DNA from 2 places in the Alicyclobacillus sp. TC genome. Region 1 is predicted to be linked to the other one. Evidence: riboswitches for the same ligand, from Rfam matches in the RefSeq annotation. Region 1 holds a riboswitch; the other holds the start of a gene.
The links. A riboswitch is a leader RNA that binds a small molecule or an ion and turns the genes downstream of it on or off. The one in region 1 is predicted to bind cobalamin.

Region 1 (11,005 bases):
ATACCATCGTGCCACTTTTACTATTATGGACAGGAGCCTATCTCAGCTTTTCTATTTCTATTTGGCTCTCCATTCTCTTAACGATTCCGGCAGCCGGTTTTTTGGTTCGGGCGTTTATCATCTTTCACGATTGTGGTCACCATGCTTTCTTTAGAAGTCGAAAGGCGAATGATATAGTCGGCGTTTTCATTGGTTTGATCACGTTTTTTCCTTATCACTACTGGAAGTATGAACACAGTGTACACCATGCTGGCAATGGAAATCTGAGCCGCAGAGGCATGGGTGATATCACGACACTTACTGTGAATGAATATCGAGAACTATCTCATGGCAAACGACTTCTCTACAGACTATACAGAAATCCTTTGATCATGTTTGGTCTTGGTCCTCTTTTCCTGATTCTCATACAGTACCGTTTCAATAGAAAAGGAGCTGGGCGAAAAGAACGTTTCAATACCTACCTGACGAATGGAGTTCTGCTGGGAGTTTTGGCATTCGGATGCTGGGCCTTAGGTTGGGAACGATTTTTGTTGGTTGAAGGTCTAACTCTTTATTTAGCAGGATTGGCGGGAATTTGGTTGTTTTATGTTCAGCATCAATTTGAAAACAGCTATTTTGAACAGGCAGAAAACTGGGATTATGTGACCGCTGCGCTTCAAGGCAGTTCTTTCTATAAATTGCCGAAAGTGTTGCAATGGATAACAGGAAATATTGGTTTTCACCATATTCATCATCTCGGCCCAAGAGTACCTAATTACAATCTTCAACGTGTTTATGACCAATTCACATATCTTCAGGAAGTTACTACGGTAGGTTTGCGCTCCAGTTTAAAGTGTTTACGTTTCAGGCTATGGGACGAGGAGAAAAAGAAATTCGTAGGCTTTAAAGGTGTAACAATAAGTTCTCGGTGGACTGCTGATTTCAGTGAAAGATAATGCATTCTATCATAAAAAACCCTCTATACAGAGATTTTGCAATCATATACTCTGTATAAAGGGTTTTTAGGGTCTAGATTATCATTTTACAAATTGAATGAGTGTTTCACAGCGAAAGGCTCTTTTTAATGTATAATAATTTTCTGAATCATCATTTTAATCATTGCCTCTTATTTCTATGCACATAAGGCTTAATCTCCGTTCATTGAATCAACGGGATTACCTGACGATTTGGATTGGAGAGGTCGCCGAGTGGATGTCTTTTGTTTAGGATGTGTTTTGCTTGAAAGCTGAGCTTAAAAATGTGGCTGCCAAGAAAATTCTCACAGAAGCCAAAGGTTATTTGGATGTCGGTTTTACACATTCCTTGAATCCATACAGCGGATGTGTCTTTGCTTGTCGTTACTGCTATGTCAGAGAACTGCCGATTCAAAAGTTTAGAGATCTGGATTGGGGAAATTGGGTGGATATGAAAACCAACGCAGCAGAGAATTATCGAAATGAGATGTTGAAGCTGCGTAAGAAAAACAAAGCTGTAAAGATTTTCATGTCTTCTGCCACGGATCCCTATCAACCCATAGAACGGGATGCTCAAATTACACGCTCTGTTATGGAGCAAATGGTAGAAAATCCACCCGATTTTTTGCAAATACAAACGCGTGGACCGCTAGTGACCAGGGATTTAAATTTATTAGTCCAACTGAATGAGAAATGTGAGGTTTGGGTATCTATGACCCTGGAAACGGATCGGGAGGATGTGAAGCGAATTTTTGCTCCTTTAGCGCCGGGAATTCAACGGCGATTGGAAGCCTTACGAGAAATTCATGAAGCTGGAATATCAACGCAAGCCGCCATTTCTCCTGTTTTGCCCTTCACACCAGATTTTCCTAAATTGTTAAATGGATGGGTCGATCGCGTTTGGATAGATACGTTGAGTATAGGCGATGGTTCTCTTGGCAAACGTTCAGAGAGACTAGGGATGCCTCAGTTATTTCAAGAACATGGATTCATAGATTGGTACAAAAGCGATTTGCATCTTCAAGTGGCACATTATTTTAAAAAATTTTTTCCTCAAGATAAGGTGCTTGTTTCTAGAGAGGAAGCGTTTTTATCTACCTCTGTGCGCCAAAAATGAGGGTTGTCGAAAGTGTCAATTCTATCTATCAAAAGCTTCAATCAACCCCCATCTATCTGATGATACATCAGAAACATTCTCAAAATCTCTTTCTTCTTGAAATTGGAGTACTAGTTCGCCTATGATTAGATTATATTTGATGCATAAGAAGACGATTGACAATTGCATAGTGAAGAAAAGGTTTTGTTTGGAACGATGAAGGAACCACGCTTTTAGCATTCTCGTTCGCAGACAAGTTTAAGAGGGAAACCGGTGAAAATCCGGTGCGGTCCCGCCACTGTAAGGGGGAGCTGTGATTCATTGCCACTGAGCATGCGCTCGGGAAGGGAATTGACAGCTACGATCCTAAGCCAGGAGACCTGCCTTTTCTTAAAACACCCATGGATGGAATCGAGCATCATGAATATGTAAGATTTCCTCTAGGAACCTACGGTCGATAGGGAGGTGTTTGTGGACGACTTTTGTCGTGTACAAGCACTCTTTCGAATTCGAAAGAGTGCTTTTTCATTCAAGAGTTTCTGCAAACCCTCCTCTTGCTTGCAAAACATTGAGGAGGTTAAACATGAAAGAAATCACATTACTTGTTGGTCATGGTAGTCGAGATGCGGATGGAAATGAAGAATTTCTAGAATTTGTCCAACGTATGCGCCATCAATTGCCGGATCAACATTTTGAAGCATGTTTTTTGGAGTTGGCCACACCTACTATTCCACAAGGAATTGACGCTTGTGTTCATCAGGGAGCAGAACGTATTGTTGTAGTCCCAGTCATTCTACTCGCTGCTTCACATGTTAAACTGGAAATCCCCGAATTTCTTGATGCCGCCAGAAAAAAATATCCACATGTCGATATGGTATACGGCAGAAATATTGGACTTCATGAGCAAATGGTCGACTTGCTCTGTGAGCGTTTTGCCGAGCAAGCAGCATCTATATCTGAAATGAATATTTCTGAAACAGCCATTGTCTTGATGGGACGAGGCAGTAGCGATCCTGATGCAAACGGTGATTTATACAAAATAGCTCGTTTGTTGTGGGAACGGACGGGTGTCTTGAGTGTTGAAGTTTGTTTTACAGGAATCACTTTCCCAAGACTTCCCGATGGTGTTCACCGCGCTGTATCGCTCGGTGCTAAACGTGTAGTAGTGGTTCCTTACTTCTTGTTTACAGGTGTCCTTATCAAGCGGATGAAAGGTGTTCTGCAAGATTTACAAACCGTTTATCCTGACATTCCGCTATCGATGGCAGAATACTTCGGCATGCATTCCCGCCTATTTCACATCGTGATCGACCGCATAGAAGAAGCAGCTGCAAAGCAAGCGTTCATGAACTGCGACCTTTGCAAATATCGCAAACTAGCAGCGCACGAACATGCTCATGATCACACACATGATCACACACATGATCACACACATGATCACACACATGATCACACACATGCTCATGATCACAATCACTCACACGAGCATGCCCACCCTGCAGCTCACAACCATTCGTTGGTTCATAGTGAGTAACCCATTTCCTATTCATTACAGGAGGGCAAATATGGCAGGTATGGTTTATCTCATAGGCGCAGGACCGGGTGATCCTGGGTTGTTGACATTAAAAGCGAAAGAATGTCTGGAGCGTTCGGAAGTTGTCATCTATGACCGACTGGTATCTCCAGAAATCATGGCGTTTGTGCCGAACCATGTGGAGCGGATCTATGTAGGCAAAGAAGCTCATCACCACACACTTCCACAAACTGAAATTGAGACTTTGCTGGTGGAAAAAGCTTTGCAAGGTCTTACGGTCTCCCGTCTAAAAGGGGGCGATCCGTTTGTGTACGGAAGAGGTGGAGAAGAAGCGGAGTTTCTGGTTGACCAAGGTATCCCGTTTGAAATTGTTCCAGGTATTAGCTCGGTTATTGCTGTACCCGCATACGCAGGTATTCCCTTGACTCATCGAACACTTTCTGCGGGATTTCACGTGCTCACTGGTCATGAATGCCTCTATTCTTCAGGAACACCTTGGGATGCTGTAGCACTATCAGGTCAAACCATGGTTATCTTGATGGGAATGGGACATCTTCAAGAAATAGTCCAGAAACTGATAGATTGTGGGCGTCATCCAGAAACACCCGTTGCAATTATTCAATGGGGAACAACAATCAAGCAACAAGTCGTGTCAGGAACACTTGAAAACATCTGTCTCTTGGTGGAAGAAGCTCGTTTGCAGGCTCCAGCAGTCATAGTGGTTGGCGATGTGGTCAGAATGCGGGAGAAGTTGCAATGGTTTCAACCTTCTGTAGAGATAGCTCAATGACTGGAGAGGAGGGAATCATATGGAAGGTAAAATTTTGATTGTTGGATTTGGACCAGGCAGCTTTGAACATATCACTGTACGAGCTCGCGAGGCAATTCAGGAAAGTGAAGTCATTATTGGGTATAACACGTATGTCGATTTAATTCGTGACTTATTGACTCATCAAGAGATTGTCCGCACAGGTATGACGGAAGAAGTCAGTCGGGCACAAAAGGCGGTAGATTTGGCTGTTCATGGTCAGGTTGTAGCTGTGATTTCAAGTGGAGATGCTGGTGTGTACGGCATGGCGGGATTAGTGTATGAAGTGCTCATTGAGCGTGGCTGGCATCCGGGAGAACTTCCGATTGTTGAGGTTATTCCCGGCATTTCTGCCATCAATTCTTGTGCCGCTCTTTTAGGTGCTCCCATCATGCATGATGCTTGTACCATCAGTTTATCTGACCACCTGACTCCTTGGTCTATCATTGAAAAACGCATTGAAGCTGCAGCTTCAGCAGATTTTGTCATAGCTTTATACAATCCCAAAAGTGGTCGGCGTACTCGGCAAATTGTGGAGACACAGAGAATTCTTCTCAAGTACCGCAATCCGAAAACACCAGTCGGTTTGGTGAAAAGCGCTTATCGAGATCGGCAACAAGTTATTCGTACAACACTTGATGATATGTTGAACCATGAGATTGGTATGTTAACAACTGTAATTATTGGTAACTCATCAACGTTCTACCACGATCATCTCATGATTACACCACGCGGATATCAGCGCAAATACACATTGGATACAGCCGAACAACGCTTGCGGCCTGGAGAGCGTCTCAAGCCTGAGAATGAGCCGTGGTCATTGAATGCCGCGCAGGAGTCGCTGCTTAGAAGTCGTATCGAACCCCAATCTTTGCAGAATCAATCCATCATCTCTGAGTCGGAACATCGGACGCCTCGTGATTGGGCTGCCGCCGCTTTACAAACTTTGCATCAGGGTGAGGCAAGCTCATTAAACGCTGCAGGTTCAACTGGCTTTGCCACAAAGATGCCAGTTCCTCGTGCGTCTATTTTTGAAGTTGCCGTCAGTCCCGGGATAGCTAACAAGAAGTTTAGTTCTTCCCAATTGGTTTTAATCGCCGATTTAGTTGGGGAGCAGGGAGAGATTGAGTATACAACTGCGCATCAGCTAATTCTTCGCACGGTTACAGAGGATGCGGAATCGTTGGTGCAAAGCTTGCGTGCTGCGGGCTTGATGGTTCTACCCGTGGGTGAAGTGATTAAAATTAAGGCTTGTGATTTTTGTGACGGTGAAAAGCATGAGGGGATTCCTTATGCAGAGGAAATTTCCAGGCGACTTGCCGGTCTTCCTGTAGAAAAGGAACTGCGTATTGGTTTTAATGGGTGCGCAATGTCCTGTTACGGGGCAGTCAGCGAGGATATTGGACTTGTCTTTCGCAAAGGAAAGTTTGATCTTTTCCTTGGTGGAAAAACAACGGGTCGCAACGCAGCGCCTGGTCAACGAGTGGCAGAGGGAATCCCGGCTGAAGAGATGCCGGATTTATTAGAGCGGATTGTTTCCGCATATCGGGAAAATGCATTTCCTGACGAGAGATTTCATAAGTTTTTTGCTCGAGTCGGAGAGATTGAAGGATTTATGCATCGAGATCGGCCGCAAACTGTGGTGGCTGATGCGGTTTGTGGCTCTTAGAAGGAGGGTGTGCCAGTGATTTTCTTTATGGCAGGCACAAGTGATGCTCGTGAATTGGCTATAGCCCTACAAAAGGCTGGTTATCCGCTTCTCGCCAGTGTGGTTACGGAGAATGCTGCAAAAATTTTGCAAGAGGCAGGCGTGCCGGCGCGGTTTGGACGGCTGGATGTGTCTGCGATGACCGCTCTCTTGCAGGAACTTGGGAGCACCCTAGTGGTGGATGCGAGTCATCCATTTGCAGAGGAAGCCCACCGTACTGCCATGGCAGCGGCCAGTGAATGCCAATTGCCGTATATTCGCTATGAGCGATCGAGACAAAATTTTGGCAATGATGATTTGATTACGTATGTAGATACATACGAAGAAGCAGCTCTGGTGGCGGCTCAAAAAAGAGGCAGTGTCATGTTAACCACGGGTAGCAAGACCTTGCAAATTTTTACTGAGAAATTGCTTGGCCAGCCAGATATACGTTTAGTTGCCCGCATGTTGCCGAGAATTGACAATATGCAAAAATGTGCCGAACTCGGAATGGATCAAAAAAACATTATAGCGATGCAGGGACCTTTCTCCAAAGGATTAAATGAAGCATTTTACCGACATTATGGAACTACTTTGGTGATTACGAAAGAAAGTGGTGGGCCAGGTGCGGTGGATGAAAAAGTGGAAGCTGCTCTGGATATGGGAATTGAGGTTGTGGTGATTGGGCGGCCTAAACTCGATTATGGTTTAGCGTTTTCGTCTATAGAGGCTGTTCTCGAAGAGGTGGCCAAGCGTTATAGCTCATAGGAGGCGAGGTTATGAATTTTAACACAGATTTTCAGCCAGTGACGACACAGCCGCAAGAAATAGAAGAAAAAAGTTTCAAAATCATTACAGAAGAACTGGGCGCGCATCCGTTTACGGACGAGCAATTTCCAATAGTACAGCGTGTGATTCATGCTTCGGCAGATTTTGAACTTGGACGTAGTTTAGTTTTCCACCCCCATGCGGTACAAGCTGGCATTCGAGCGATTCGTGAGGGACGAGCTCTCGTTGCGGATGTGCAGATGGTCCAAGTTGGTATAAGTAAGCCGCGCATCGTCAAATACGGAGGAGATGTGCATGTCTATATTTCCGATCCGGACGTAGCCGCAAAAGCAAAGGAACTGAATACCACACGTGCCATCGTTTCCGTTCGCAAGGCGTGTGAAGCACATGATGGAGCCATCTTTGCGATTGGCAACGCTCCTACAGCGCTCCTTGAATTGATTCGGCTCGTCAAAGAAGGTTCAGCCAAGCCGAGTTTGATTGTTGGGGTTCCGGTAGGTTTTGTCTCAGCCGCTGAGTCCAAGGAGGAACTGATGAAACTGGATATTCCCTTCATCACAAACCGAGGACGTAAAGGTGGAAGTCCGGTTGCCGTAGCTGTGATCAACGCGCTGTCTATTCTTGCTGACGCACAGGGTCGGTGATGATGTTTGACTGAGATGTTAGATGTGCCGGAGGGGCCACTTCGACATGGATACACCACAGGCGCATGTGCAACCGCCTGTACAAAAGCTGCCTTGCTGGCTCTCATCCAACAGCAGCCAGTATCGGAATCCACCATTTGGATTCCGGCAGGTGAATGGGTGACGTTTCAAGTGCATGATGTCCATTTTTCGCCCAACGAAGCGCAAGCTGCAACCATTAAAGACGGTGGGGACGATCCCGATGCGACGCACGGTGCGACAATAGTGGCTACCGTTTCCTGGGCAGAGACTCAAGGTGTAGACATTGACGGAGGCGTTGGAGTGGGACGCGTTACAAAGCCGGGACTCCCAATTCCTGTCGGTATGGCGGCTATTAATCCAGTTCCACGGCAGATGATTCAGTCAACAGTGGAGTCGGTACTTTCCGAATATGGCATTGAACAAGGCGTTAAAGTGGTCATCTCTGTACCCAACGGTGAAGAGATTGCCAAAAAGACTTTAAATGCTCGCCTGGGCATTTTGGGTGGAATCTCTATTTTAGGAACGCGTGGTATTGTCGTTCCTTTTTCCACAGCTTCCTATCGGGCGAGTATTGCTTACGCGATGAATGTTGCCAAAGAACAAGGAATCTCTACAGTGGTACTGACGACTGGTGGTCGTAGCGAGAAATACGCCATGAAGATGTTTCCGGATTTGCCTATAGAAGCGTTTATAGAGATGGGTGATTTTGTCGGTTTTTCCGCTAAACATGCCAAGCGAGTAGGCATGAAAGAGATTCGCTTTGTGGGAATGATGGGTAAATTTTCTAAAGTGGCACAGGGTATCATGATGGTTCATGCCAAAAGCGCTCCCATCGATTTCTCGTTTCTAGCTGATTTAGCGAGGCGAGTGGGTGTGTCTGAGCAACAAGTCGAAAGCATCCTATCAGCCAATACAGCCAGTCAAGTAGGTGATTGGATGGTGGAGTGGGGATACCCTCAATTTTTTCAAGAAGTTGCAAATTCTTGTTGTCAGCAAGTGCTTCAGCATATTGGTGGTGGCATGCGTATTGCTACATATTTGACCACTTTGAACGGCGAATATCTAGGAGGAGCTGAAATTGAAGGATAAGCAAATTTTAATCGTAGGAATCGGGGATGATGGCAAAGCCGGATTATCCGTCCGTACTTTAGAACGGATCGCCGCTTCTGCCATCCTTTATGGCGGAGAACGGCAACTATCCTTCTTTCCGGATTTTCCGGGAGAAAAAAGAGTTATTCGTAGTCCTCTGCAGGATACGATTCAAGAAATCGAACAGTCGTCTACACAGCAATCCGTGACCGTGCTTGCGAGTGGTGATCCGTTATTTTACGGCATAGGAGCCACTTTAGCCCACAAATTAGGACGGGAACGCGTTGAAATCATCCCTCATTTAAGTTCTGTTCAGCTAGCTTTTTCCAGGGCGGGAGAGAGTTGGCATGCCGCAAAAGTAGTGAGTTTGCATGGCAAGTCGATACGCGGTCTAGCCCAAAAATTGCATGGCGTACCTGTAGCTGCTTTGCTGACAGACGATGTCCATACACCTTCAGTCATTGCTGAATATCTGAAGAAGTTTGAGATGAATGAATATGACGCATTCGTGGCAGAGCATTTGGGAAGCGAGCAAGAGAGGACAGGATGGTATTCTCTGGATGATTTAATCCAAACTGACTTTTCACCGCTCAACGTTGTGTTGCTGAAGCATCGTAAGAACGCGAAAGTTCCTGTATTTAAACTGGGTATGGATGACGAAAGTTTTGCACAGCGTAAACCGGATCGGGGTCTGATAACGAAACGGGAAATTCGTGTCTTGGCACTCTCGGAGCTTGCTTTACAACCGGGAGGAGTCCTTTGGGATATCGGCGCTTGCACTGGATCGGTATCGATTGAAGCCATTCTTTCGACACCTCATCTGCAAGTTTATGCAGTGGAAAAAAATGAAGGTGATTTGCAAAACCTTTTTGAGAACCAAGTGAAATTTCGCACCGATTTCGTCGCCATCCATGCCAAAGCCCCGGAAGGACTGGATGGATTTCCAGATCCAGATGCTGTGTTTCTTGGAGGAAGCGGCGGCGAGTTGATTGAGCTTCTGACTCTTTGCGCAGAGAGACTACGACCTGGTGGTCGCATTGTGGTCAATGCCATAACGATTGAAAATCTTTATCAGGCGCAGCAAACACTGCAAAAACTCGGATTTCAGGTTTCTATTACACTGGTTCAGACATCGCGCAGTAAGCCTATCTTAAATTTGACCCGCTTGGAAGGTATGAATCCGGTGTATTTGGTTACGGCATGGCGCGCAGAAACAGAGGAGGATGAAAACCATGTCCGTTAAACCGGGTACCTTGTATGGCGTAGGCGTCGGTCCGGGAGATCCAGAACTCATTACAGTTAAGGCGTATCGATTGATGCAAACGGCGCCTGTAATTGCTTATCCAAACAAAAGAATGGGTAGCAAGAGTTATGCGCTGGAAATTGTTGAAATGTATGTCGATCCGGCAGAAAAGACGATGCTGGGGCTTGTATTTCCTATGACCAAAGATCCGCAACTTTTGCAACAACACTGGACGGACACGGTAGCCAAAGTCTGGTCATATCTCAGCGAAGGACAAGATGTGGTCTTTGTCACAGAAGGAGACCCTAATCTATACAGCACCTTTATTCACATGAGTCGCCTCATGCAGAAAGAGTATCCAGAAGTCAATATTGTTTCAGTTCCCGGTATATCATCTGTCAATGCAGCTGCCAGTCAATTGGGGGTGCCGTTAGCAGACGGCGATGAAGTGGTAGCTATTGTTCCAGCCAACCACGATCAAGAGGCCATGCGCGAAGCTTTGAGAATGCACGATTGTGTAGTGTTCTTGAAAGTAGCTAAAGTTCTCGATGAAATGATAGAGATTTTGGAGGATATGCAACTTCTTGATAAAGCGATGGTATGCAGTAAAGTGACCTCTTCAGGAGAACGGATCTGGAAAAATGTACGAGAACTCCAAGGTTCTTCTTTGAATTATCTGACTCTTATGGTGGTGAGAAAATGACACTACAAGCCAAGGTATACATTGTGGGTGCAGGGCCTGGAGACGTCGAGTTAATTACCGTAAAAGGCATGCGAATTTTACAACAAGCTGACGTGGTGCTTTATACAGACAGTCTTGTACGGGATGAGCTTATCAAGTATGCCAAGCCAGAAGCTGATATATACAAAAGTGCGGGAATGTCTCTGGAAGAGATTGTGAATCTTATGGTAAAAGCAGTTCGGGAAGGGAAAAGTGTGGCACGTGTGCATACAGGAGATCCTTCTGTATTTGGCGCGATTTTAGAACAAATATCCTTGCTTCGTAAAGCAACCGTGGCTTACGAGATAGTTCCCGGAGTCAGTTCGGTCTTTGCGGCAGCTGCGGCCGTTGGCGCTGAATTAACTGTGCCTGATCTCACCCAAACGGTCATTCTGACTCGTATGGGCGGGCGCACACCTA
Region 2 (11,005 bases), 1.1 Mb from region 1:
CATCAGCACAAGTAGCGAGAGAGCATAAGCAACCTGCGTTTCTTTTTACAAAAACAGGGATTTCCTTGTATGTCCTTTTGATTTTGTCGGTTACCTTTACTTCTTGGAACGGACATTTTCTAACAGCTGGTTTGTTGCTATTCTTTTTCTTCGCCAGTTGGCCGTTTGAACGTTGGCTGAGACAACCACCTCGTGCTAAAAATCCACTTTGGACCCAGGAAGACTTGCAAACTTTGAGACATTGGTCTGAAAAAATTTGGTCTTTTTACAATTGTTATGTAACGGCTGAAGAAAATTGGTTGCCGCCTGATAATGTTCAATATTTTCAAGGCGAGCAAATCGCTCATAGAACATCTCCTACCAATATAGGTCTGTATTTATTATCGACCGTTGCAGCAGCCGATCTCGGTTATCTGACGGAAGAACAATTATATGAACGACTCTCTTCCACGCTAGCAACTGTCGAACGCCTTCCCAAGTGGCATGGCCATTTACTGAACTGGTATAGCACTGAAGATTTGCGCCCGCTGTTGCCTCGCTATGTATCAACCGTAGATTCAGGCAACTTTGTAGGTTATCTGATGGTCTTGGAGGAAGCTATAGCTGAACGCAGTCAGTCAAATATAAAGAATAATTGGGAAAAATTGCTGAAACGTGTTCGTCGGTTAATAGCAGAAACAGATTTTCGTCCATTGTTCCATTATCGAGAACAGTTGTTTTCGATTGGCTATCATCTGGATAGCGAAAAATTGGAGGATACTTTATACGACTTAGCCGCATCAGAAGCGCGTCAAGCCAGCTTTATAGCCATTGCTCTGGGGCAAATTCCTGCTTCTCATTGGTTTGTGTTAGGACGGACCATGGTACGCGTAGGTGAACACAATACTCTCCTTTCGTGGTCAGGAACGATGTTTGAATATTTTATGCCTTCTTTAATCATGCGAACTTTTCGGGGGGGTTGTGGGACGAGACCTATCAAGGTGTGATTGAAAAGCAACAGTCGTATGCGCGTTTACTCGGTGTTCCTTATGGTATTTCAGAAAGTGGGTACTACGCGTTTGATGAGCATTTGTCTTATCAATATCGTGCCTTTGGCGTGCCGGGGTTGGCTTTTGACCGGGGACAGCAAAATGAGTTGGTGCTTGCTCCTTATGCTACCTTGCTGACACTTCCTTTTGCTGGACATTCTGCCATGCAAGCGCTCGCTGAATTTAGCAGACGCGGTATGGAAGGAGATTTTGGATTTTATGAAGCGCTCGATTGCACACGTCGTCGCTTGCCTCCCGGATCAAAAGAAGAGCGCATTATCAGTTATATGGCGCATCATCAGGGCATGGCTTTGCTAGCCATAGCCAACGTATTGACCAACCAGAAAATGATTCAACGATTCCACCGTCACCTGGCTGTGCGAGCTGCTGAATTATTGCTGCAAGAGAAAGCTGCAGCGAAGGCGCGTTGGAAACAGGCTCCAGTCCTACCCAAAGGAGTTCCGGATTTTCAGCAGACAAATGACGTGGCGCGTCGAGAATTTCAGCAACGGCCAGCATGGCCAGAAGTCAATCTCTTAGAAGGAGCAGGTTTGTCCAGCATGCAGACCACAGCGGGGGGCAGCTGGTTGCGTTATCGAGGTGTATCGATCACACGTTGGAGAGAATTTGCAGTTTCAGAGATTTATGGGTCATCCATCTATTTGCAAGTGTTGAATGGTCAAGAGTCTTTACCCGATTCGCCAAGCTTCTATCCTTGTAGCCGAGAATTTGGTGAAGTTTGTTTTCAGCCAGATAGCAGTCGTTTTAGAAAACAAATGGGGAACTTGGAAAGTGAATTGTCCATAACAATTCATCCAGAAGCGCCTATTGAATTGAGACGGTTGCGAGTATTCAATCATGGCGACAAAGATTTGCGACTTTGTTTAACCACATTTACTGAGCTGTCCATGGCAGAACAGTCTGCTGACTTGGCTCATCCTGCTTTTGTCAAATTGTTTGTGGAAACTAGGTTTTGCCCGGAAGAAGGTTGTTTAGTTGCCAAGAAAAGAGCGAGATCAGCCGAAGAAAACGAGTTGTATACCATTCAAGCACTTTTAGCAGACCCTTCGGATTATTTATCAGTGCTGGAATTTTCATCAGATAGGGCAGAATTGCTTAAACGTGGTGACACGATGTCTGCCCCGCAAGGTCTCAACCAACCGCTATCAGGAAGTACAGGTTCTGTGGCTGATCCGGCGTTTATTTTTCGTCATACTATTGACTTGTCTGCCGGTCAATCCGCGACGTTTTACTTGGTAACAGCTTGTGCGGATACAGAGGAAGAAGCGATGTCTCACATAGAATACGCTAAACGTTCTGGCGCACTTGAGGGTATGTTTCATCGAGCTTGGCTAGCTGCTGAAGTTAGACGGAGGCAATTTGGGCTGACGGCAGATCAAGTGAAAGTAGCCAATCTATTGGCGAGTCGTCTTTACTTTCCTCTTCTCCAGCGTCACCAGAAAAAATGGGCGATGCAAAATACCCTGGGGCAATCAGCTTTGTGGTCAAAAGGTATCAGTGGAGAGTTGCCCATTGTATTCCTTAGAATTTCGCATTTGGCAGATATGCCTTTTGTGATATCGCTGGCTCGTATTCAGCAATGGCTTATACAGCAGGGATGCGACTGTGATTTGTTGATTATGGATGCAACCGATGGCGGTTATCGTGATGAGTTGATGAATCGACTTAAAACTTCGCTCGGTCATAGTGGACACTTTGTCGAAGAGCGAGTGCACGTATTGCGTCAATCTCAACAGACCGAAGAAGTATTGCGATTGCTCAAGTCAGTGGCGCGCGTTCATTTAAGAGCAGAGGGTCCAAGTTTAGAACATCAATTGCGTCAAACAGAATATCAGCCCATAGCGTTACAGGATCAGGAAATAAAAGACATCATGGCTCATACAGTTCGCCCTGAATGGCCAGCAAAACCATTGCATTGGCCGGCTGAACCGTTGCATTCCATGTTTTGGAATGGTTATGGCGGTTTTCAAAAAGGTGGTCAAATTTATCAAATGGCTGTTCATTTGAATCGTCCTTTGCCGAGACCCTGGAGTATGATTCTTGCTAACTCGCACTTCGGTTGTTTATTGACCGAGTTAGGAACAGGGTATACTTGGTGGCGCAATTCACGAGAATGGAAGATATCTCCTTGGAGCAACGATCCCTTGCTTGATCCACCTGGAGAAGTTATTTACTTGCGTGATGATGAAGCAGGAGAGGTATGGTCTCCCATGCCCAAACCGCTTGGAGGACAGAAATGGTTTACGGTGTCTTATGAAAAAGGTCGAGTAACCTATACTTCTCAACAGAGTGGAATCGAGCAAGAACTGGAGGTCACGGTTCATGCGCGTTTACCTGTAAAAATGATGCGGATCCGACTCAAAAATACCACTCCACAAGTGCGTCGAATGAGCCTGTTTGCCGTTGTATCCTGGGTGTTGGGAGTGCAACGTCAACCGTTTGATCCTTTCTACCATATAGAATGGGATGAAAAACGAAAGCTGCTTTTAGCGAATCATCGTTATGCGGATACCTTGAAAGATGCACACGCTTTTATACATGCGTGTCAGCTGGGTGAAAACGGAATAGAAGAAAATCCCCAAATATATTACAGTGCTAGTTTAATGGATATATATGGACCTTCTGGAAGTCCAGAACAACCTTTGATGATTTGTAGCCGAGAGTTTTTGCCGAATCGATTACTGTCTTGGCCAGAGCCCTGCGGCGCATTGCAGGTATGTTTTTCCATCGCTTCCGGAGCGACAAAAGAGCTTCTTATATGGATAGGAGCGGCTGAATCTAAGCAGGCAGCGCTTCGTGTGTTTGATGAATTGACGGACTCCATGATACACAATGAAGTTTTGCCTGCACAATTGTCCGAAACCTCTTTGTTTGCGTATGCAGCATGGACCGAGAAAATTTGGGTGAATACGCCCAATGCGGCATTCAACACGCTGATGAATGGTTGGTTGCTTTATCAGGCGCTTGTATGTCGGCTATGGGCAAGAACTGCTTTCTATCAAGCTGGTGGAGCTTATGGATTTCGCGATCAAATACAAGATTCACTAGCCTTCTTACAAATTGATCCTAGCCTCTGCCGTGAACAAATTTTGCGTTCAGCGGCTCATCAATATCAAGAAGGTGACGTTCAACATTGGTGGCATGAGGAGACGGGTAAGGGTATACGAACCAGGTTCTCTGATGATTTGCTCTGGTTGCCGTATGCAGTGTTGCGCTATGTGGAAACAACCGGAGATCAGTCCATTTGGCAAGAATCGGTCGCTTTTTTGTACAGTCCGCCTTTGCGCGATGGCGAATTGGAACGTTATGAGGATACCTGTATCTCTAATGAGAATGCTTCACTAACTGAACATTGTCGGCGTGCGCTTCATCGAGCTTGGCGGCTGGGCGAGCACGGTTTGCCATTGATTGGGATTGGCGATTGGAATGATGGGTTCAGTCGTATAGGGGCAGAGGGACGTGGCGAGAGTGTCTGGCTAGGCTGGTTTTTTCTTGACATTTTAAGTCGATTCCAGCGTATTCAGCCATATCCTTTTACAGAAGAAGAAAGAGAAGAATGGCGGATCAAGGCTGAAAAATTACGTGCAAGTATGGAGCGCGAAGCGTGGGATGGATTCTGGTATCGGCGTGCGTTTCACGATGCGGGGTTCTGGATTGGGACGTCAACCGCCACAGAATGCCGAATAGACGCGCTAGCTCAGTCCTGGTCAGTTATCTCTGGAGCGGCTGAACCGGATCGACAGGAACAGGCCATGCGGTCTTTCTTGCGTGAGTTGGTAGATGAGAGATGGATGTTGGCGCGTCTGTTGACGCCAGCCTTCAATCATTCCCATCCCAGTCCGGGCTACATTCAAGGGTATCCTCCGGGTTTGCGTGAAAATGGAGGGCAGTATACGCATGGCGTGATATGGTCAATCGTAGCGTTAGCGATGTTAGGTGAGGGTGATCAAGCTTTTCATCTATTTCAAATGTTATCTCCCATTTCACACACCAGTTCCTCTCAGGGAGTTTGGAGATATGGAAATGAACCTTATGTGATGTCTGCAGATGTCTATACAGCCCCGCCGCATGAAGGACGAGCAGGGTGGTCCTGGTATACAGGAGCGGCTGGTTGGATGTATCAGGCAGGATTGGAGTGGATTCTGGGAGTTCGCAAAGAAGGTGAACGTTTAATCATTCAACCTGCTGTACCAGAAGAATGGCAGGAGTTTTCGCTTCGATACACCTATGGGGATAGTGTCTACAACATTCAGGTTATGTTAGATCGAGAGCAAACTGAGACGATTTGGGAAGATCTTGATAGTGGTCAGAAAAGTAGTTTTTTGACACTTGTTGATGATGGCCGTCAACATCGGTTTTGCGTAAAAGTGGCAGTAACAAATAAAAAGCTTGCCACGAACGCCTTTGCGTTGGAGCAAGCTTGAATCTACGGGTCGGCTCTACAGCCGACCTTATTCTTTATTTAAGGGCATCGGGGAGGCCCTGATAATAATAAGCCAATGTCCGAGTACCTAAACGAAAGTTCTCCAACGCGAAATTTTCATCAGGAGCGTGCATATTTTCATCGGGTAATCCAAATCCCATCAAAACCACTGGTATATGAAGCAATCGATCAAACGTTTCAACAATCGGGATGGATCCTCCGCCGCGTGTAAATGTCGCTTCCACTCCATACGCTTTTTCATATGCCTTAGCAGCCCATTGAATCGCAGGGTGATGGAATGGAGTTACGTAGGGGCTGCCTGAATCTTGACGGGTCAATGTGACGCGCGCACCTTTAGGGGTGTGCTTTTCAATATGTCTTTCAATCGTCTGGTAGATATGTTCTGGCGTCTGATCCGGAACAATTCGGCAAGTGAGTTTTGCATGTGCTTCGCGGGGGATGACGGTCTTGGTGCCTTCACCCTGAAATCCACCATAGATACCGTTCACTTCTAAGGTTGGTCGCACCCAGAGGCGTTCCAATGTACTGAATCCCGGTTCGCCATGTAAGGCTGGCAGGCCGAGTGACGTACGGTAAGCTTCATCATCGTGACCGAGATCGCGAAAAGCTTGTAATTCTTCCGCGGTTACCGAGGTTACTTGGTCGTGAAATCCGTCTACTGTAATTCGCCCTTCGGCGTCATGGAAAGAAGCGATTAATTCAGCTAGAGCGTGAATTGCATTGGGTACGCCGCCACCGTGTTCGCCGCTGTGCAAATCACGCTTGGCCGTTTCTACATGTAATTCAAAGGCAACCAGTCCGCGCAACCCATAGCATATGGTTGGTCGGCCGGGAGCAATCATGCCTGTATCAGAGATGAGCAGAACATCAGCTTGAAAGCGTTCTGCATTTTTTTCTAAGAAATCCGGAAGATGGGCACTACCGATTTCTTCTTCGCCTTCAATGCAAAATTTAATGTTCACTGGCAGTTTGCCTTCTGTTTGAAAGAGTGCTTCCAAGGCTTTGAAATGTAAGAAGGTTTGTCCTTTGTCATCTGTAGCACCACGCGCAAAAATTCGTCCATCGCGAATTTCTGGTTCGAATGGCGGAGTTGTCCATAGAGGCAGTGGATCGACAGGTTGCACGTCGTAGTGACCATAGACAAGCACAGTGGGTTGACCAGGAGCATGCAACCAGTCGGCATAGACGACGGGATTTCCCTTTGTCGGTAACAACTCTGCATTTTCGAAACCCAGATTGGCTAAATGATTTTTAATAAATTCCGCGCAAGCCAGCACATCATTTTTGTGTGCAGAAAGTGCTGAAATGCTAGGGAAGCGGAGAAGATCAAATAATTGTTGTAAATGTTCTTTTTCGTTTGCCTCTAAATAAGCTTCCAAATTCATGACTAGAGACTCCTTTCGTATCCCCCGTAAATAGGGGCATAGATGACTCATCCATAGTGTAAAGCATTTGCGCTTTTACAGCTATTCGAAAAAAAACATGGACGCAAAAGAAAAAAACAGATAAGATGAGAAGGGTTTGTCCCCAATACCTTCGCTTATCTCGTGTATGCGAAAGGAAAAACATTTGAAATGAATAGAAAAGGCCCAGGTACCCGTTTTTGTACGGGTTGAAAAGGGAAACCGGTGAAAATCCGGTGCGGTCCCGCCACTGTGAATGGGGAGCGCGTCTTCCATGAAGCCACTGGATTTGTCTGGGAAGGCGGATGCGCGTGAAGAACCAAAGCCAGGAGACCTGCCTGTTGGCCTGTTACATTTGCCGTACCTACGGTCGATAGGGAGAGGTGTCTATATGTCTATGCCAGAAAAACGCAGTCAGCGTCTGCGGCAAACATTTAACCTTTTGGATTTAAGCAGTTTATCCATTTCCAGCGTTGCTCCTGCTTTCAGTATTTCTGCCACAACAGGTATTATGATTGGCTATAGCGGCATCTATAGTTTGCTGGCGATTTTGCTGATTGCCATTCCGTTTATTGTATCCTCTTTCACATTTCGTACCCTCAATCGTCATTTTCCTAGCGCAGGAGCTTCATATCATTGGTCGACTCGAGTTCTTGGCAAACGGATTGGACGTTTTCAAGGCTGGATTTTATTGCTCGCCTATTTCAGCTCGATTCCTCCCATCCTGGTTCCTGCCGCCCAATATACTTTGGCGCTTATCTACCCTCACGGTGTAAACCAGCCGTTGCTTGAATTTTTGGTGGGTTCTTTTTGGATAGGAGTAGCCATGCTCCCGTTGCTTTCTGGAGCGCGTCCAACTGCGCTGATTACTCAAGTGTTTTTTGCTGTTGAAATTTTCTTTCTTATCCTGTTTGCCATATTGGGTATCATGGCTTGGCCGCATGCGCATCCGTCCTTGCCTGTCGAGCATTCTCCTGTCGGAGGTATTTTTCTAACCATGATTGTGGCCAGCACCATTATGGACGGATGGGAAATTGACAGCTATGCTTCCGAAGAATCCACTCAGCCCAATCGCGATCCTGGTGTTGGTGGAATGATTGGTGCACTTTTTGCCTTAGCTATCTATTTATTGTTTGTGCCCATGATGATATGGGAAACACCTGGCAATGCTCTTGCCGGTTCTGCCGATCCGTTGGTTACCTGGATTCATTATTTACCCACCACAATACCTCACGCTACCATTTGGATGTTGGTTCCTATTCTCGCCTCAACGGCAGGTTCGCTCTGGTTGACGGCTTATATTTTGATTCGTGGTGTGTATGCCATGGGGCGTGATGGGTTATTGTCCCGACGATTTGCCAAGTTGAATTCTCGCCAGGCGCCATCTTTGGCTACGGCAGTGGTACTTATGGCGGCGTGGGCGGTAATGGCCTTACAATTGTTTGTCCATTCGCTGAATGTCTTTTTTAGTATTGTCTTGTCAACCGCCGGGTTTTTCCTTATCTTCGAATTTATGCTGGACAACATCACAGCGACTGTATTTCTATGGCGAATGCATCATCGCGATCAACTGCATGAAAAAAGGGATAGAAAACATTCGCATCGCATCATGCTGATGTTTTCTTCGTTCACATCTTTTTACTTGCTCATCTTGCTCGTAGCCTTTCTGTTTCTAAGCGGGCGCGCGATTTCTCCCTGGGTGAATCCAATTTTAGCAGGGTTACTGTTGGCAGGTTTTTTGTATGCCGTCAAAAAACCATCACCAAGTCAAATGCAAGAGTCCGAAAATTTTTGTCAGCAGTACGATGAAGGGATATACTAAAGAGAATGAATGTGGTGTTATGGCTAAAGGAGGTTCCTGCGGTGTTTAACAGTAAAGAGATAGCCCGTCGCTTGACAGAGAACAGCCAACGAGCGTTTCAGGGCTGTGTCTGCTATCCGCAGCCTGATGCAATTGCCAAAATGATTAAATTGTTGCGCAGCGCTTTGCTGCCTAACTATTTTCCATACAACAATCTTGGCCTGGAAAGAAGCGTAGAAGCAACCATCAGCGAGTTGCAGCAGGTCTTGGCAGCTCAAATTCACCGTGCTTTGTTTGAGAAATGTTACGATTTAGAAAGTTCTCAAGAAACAAGACACATTGCAGATGAGCGTGCGGCGGATGTTCTACAACATCTTCCTGAATTGCAGACCATGCTTTATGAAGATGTTGTGGAGACACAAAACAGCGACCCTGCAGCTTCATCAGAAATTGAGATTATCCTAACCTATCCTGGCCTGCTGGCACTGTCTATCTATCGTATGGCACATGTTCTCGTACAATATGATATCCCACTTTTACCAAGGATGATGACTGAATATGGTCATCGCTTAACGGGGATTGATCTACATCCAGGTGCCAGCATTGGACACGGAATTATGATCGATCACGGTACGGGTATTGTTGTGGGTGAGACAGCGCAAGTAGGCAACCATGTAAAAATTTATCAAGGTGTGACCCTGGGAGCTTTGTATTTTCCTCGTGATGAGCAAGGTATTTTAGATCGCCAGACAAAGCGTCATCCTACCGTTGAAGATTATGTTGTTCTATACGCTAATGCGACTGTGTTGGGTGGAGACACGGTCATTGGACATCACAGCGTGATTGGCAGCAGCGCATGGGTTACTGAGTCGATCCCACCTTATTCGCGAGTTGTGCACAACCATCAGTCTGTTGTCACAAAACGACAAAAATCGCGTTAAATATACTCTAAGGTGCTTTGCTTTCATCGCAAACATGTGGTACGTTTATCATAACCCTTTACCTCTATTTTTGGTCCGCCATATTGGCGGCCTTTTTTTATTGAAGAATCCTTCCTTATTTGTTCTTCAATCGTTATACCAGCTAATATCTTGTCAAGCTCAAAGGAGTCCAACTTCAGAAAAAAATGTCGCTCGTCTCCGCTCGGCTTAGCTAGGGGTTAGCCCGCCGAATGCGGTCTAAGCTCACTGCAATGAACGAATGTATACAATCCTCAATGTGCGAGGGGCAAGAAACCATATGAAGAACAAAATACATATTCTTGGCGCATCTGGTTCAGGAGCAACCAGCTTAGGAAGAGCGTTATCTTTGAACTTGCCGCACATCAATTTAGACGGCGACGATTATTTTTGGCTTGAAAAATTCACTGCACCTAGAGAGCGATGTGATAGACTTAAGTTATTGGAATAAGATCTTTCGCAGCACACTGAATGGATTCTATCTGGTTAAGTCTGCGGTTGGGGAGACGAATTAAAGCCGTACTTTGATTCGTGTGTTTTCATCTATACTCCAAAGGGGTTAAGGCTGCAAAGACTAAAGGAGAGGGAGTTTCAGAGATACGGCAGTGAAATCCTACCTGGTGGAAGCAAACATCAGGAATCACAGGCATTCTTGGAGTGGGCGTCGTTATATGATGAAGCTGGCTTGGAAGTTAGGAGCAAGGCTTTGCACGAGCATTGGATCTTGGATCTGAATTGTCCAGTCTTACGAATAGAAGGAAACCATTCGGTTGAGGAAAGAGTAAGCATCGTTCTTGAGTACCTCGGGATTAAAAGTTGACAAGCATTTTCGTTACCATTGAATCAGCTTCTGCAGGTAAACCAGCTAATAGTTTGTCAAGCCTCAGCTGTAACTTTTTCTGCAACGGGTAACTATGGCTTAGCCCGCCGAATGCGGTCTAAGCCGCCTGGTTCAGCGTCTACAGCGCCTTGACCCACCTGTCAAGGCGGGAAAGCGTGCCTTGACAGGTGGGCTCCTGGCTTGTCAGCGCTAGACACTCATCTTGTGACACCCATTCAAACCTGTGATATAGTCAACAGTGGGCATGCCAAATAGCCCTCCATTTCGCGGCAGGAAGGATTTGGAATGGCGATTGTGGTGGAGGTTATACTACATCGACAAACGCTTCCTTGCGCTTTAAGATGGCGTAAATCCAGTGCACGAGCTTATTGACGCAAGCGGTGATCGCCACTTTGTATGCTTTGCCTTCGTCTCTTTTCTGGTTGTAATACGCTTGGAGCTTCTTGCTCCCTGAGCTTCGGATCCCGCATAAAACCGCCACGTACAAGGTGTGGCGCAGTCGGCTGGA

Region 2: another riboswitch for cobalamin. It lies ahead of FY534_RS12160 (APC family permease); the one in region 1 lies ahead of FY534_RS03650 (sirohydrochlorin chelatase).

What each region holds. Positions count from the first base shown of each region.
Region 1 is NZ_CP044434.1:765,852-776,856, forward strand. It holds gene FY534_RS03640 (Delta(5) desaturase DesA) at 1-935, shown strand, start outside; gene FY534_RS03645 (SPL family radical SAM protein) at 1,219-2,070, shown strand; cobalamin riboswitch at 2,253-2,452, shown strand; gene FY534_RS03650 (sirohydrochlorin chelatase) at 2,633-3,583, shown strand; gene cobA (uroporphyrinogen-III C-methyltransferase) at 3,615-4,373, shown strand; gene cobJ (precorrin-3B C(17)-methyltransferase) at 4,393-6,060, shown strand; gene cobK (precorrin-6A reductase) at 6,076-6,846, shown strand; gene FY534_RS03670 (precorrin-8X methylmutase) at 6,858-7,511, shown strand; gene FY534_RS03675 (cobalt-precorrin-5B (C(1))-methyltransferase) at 7,527-8,621, shown strand; gene FY534_RS03680 (bifunctional cobalt-precorrin-7 (C(5))-methyltransferase/cobalt-precorrin-6B (C(15))-methyltransferase) at 8,611-9,864, shown strand; gene cobI (precorrin-2 C(20)-methyltransferase) at 9,854-10,567, shown strand; gene cobM (precorrin-4 C(11)-methyltransferase) at 10,564-11,005, shown strand, end outside.
Region 2 is NZ_CP044434.1:2,463,262-2,474,266, reverse strand. It holds gene FY534_RS12175 (hypothetical protein) at 1-986, shown strand, start outside; gene FY534_RS12170 (GH36-type glycosyl hydrolase domain-containing protein) at 959-5,473, shown strand; gene FY534_RS12165 (dipeptidase) at 5,508-6,878, opposite strand; cobalamin riboswitch at 7,068-7,253, shown strand; gene FY534_RS12160 (APC family permease) at 7,288-8,718, shown strand; gene epsC (serine O-acetyltransferase EpsC) at 8,760-9,638, shown strand; partial or broken gene FY534_RS12150 (hypothetical protein) at 9,937-10,476, shown strand; gene FY534_RS12145 (IS110 family RNA-guided transposase) at 10,802-11,005, opposite strand, start outside.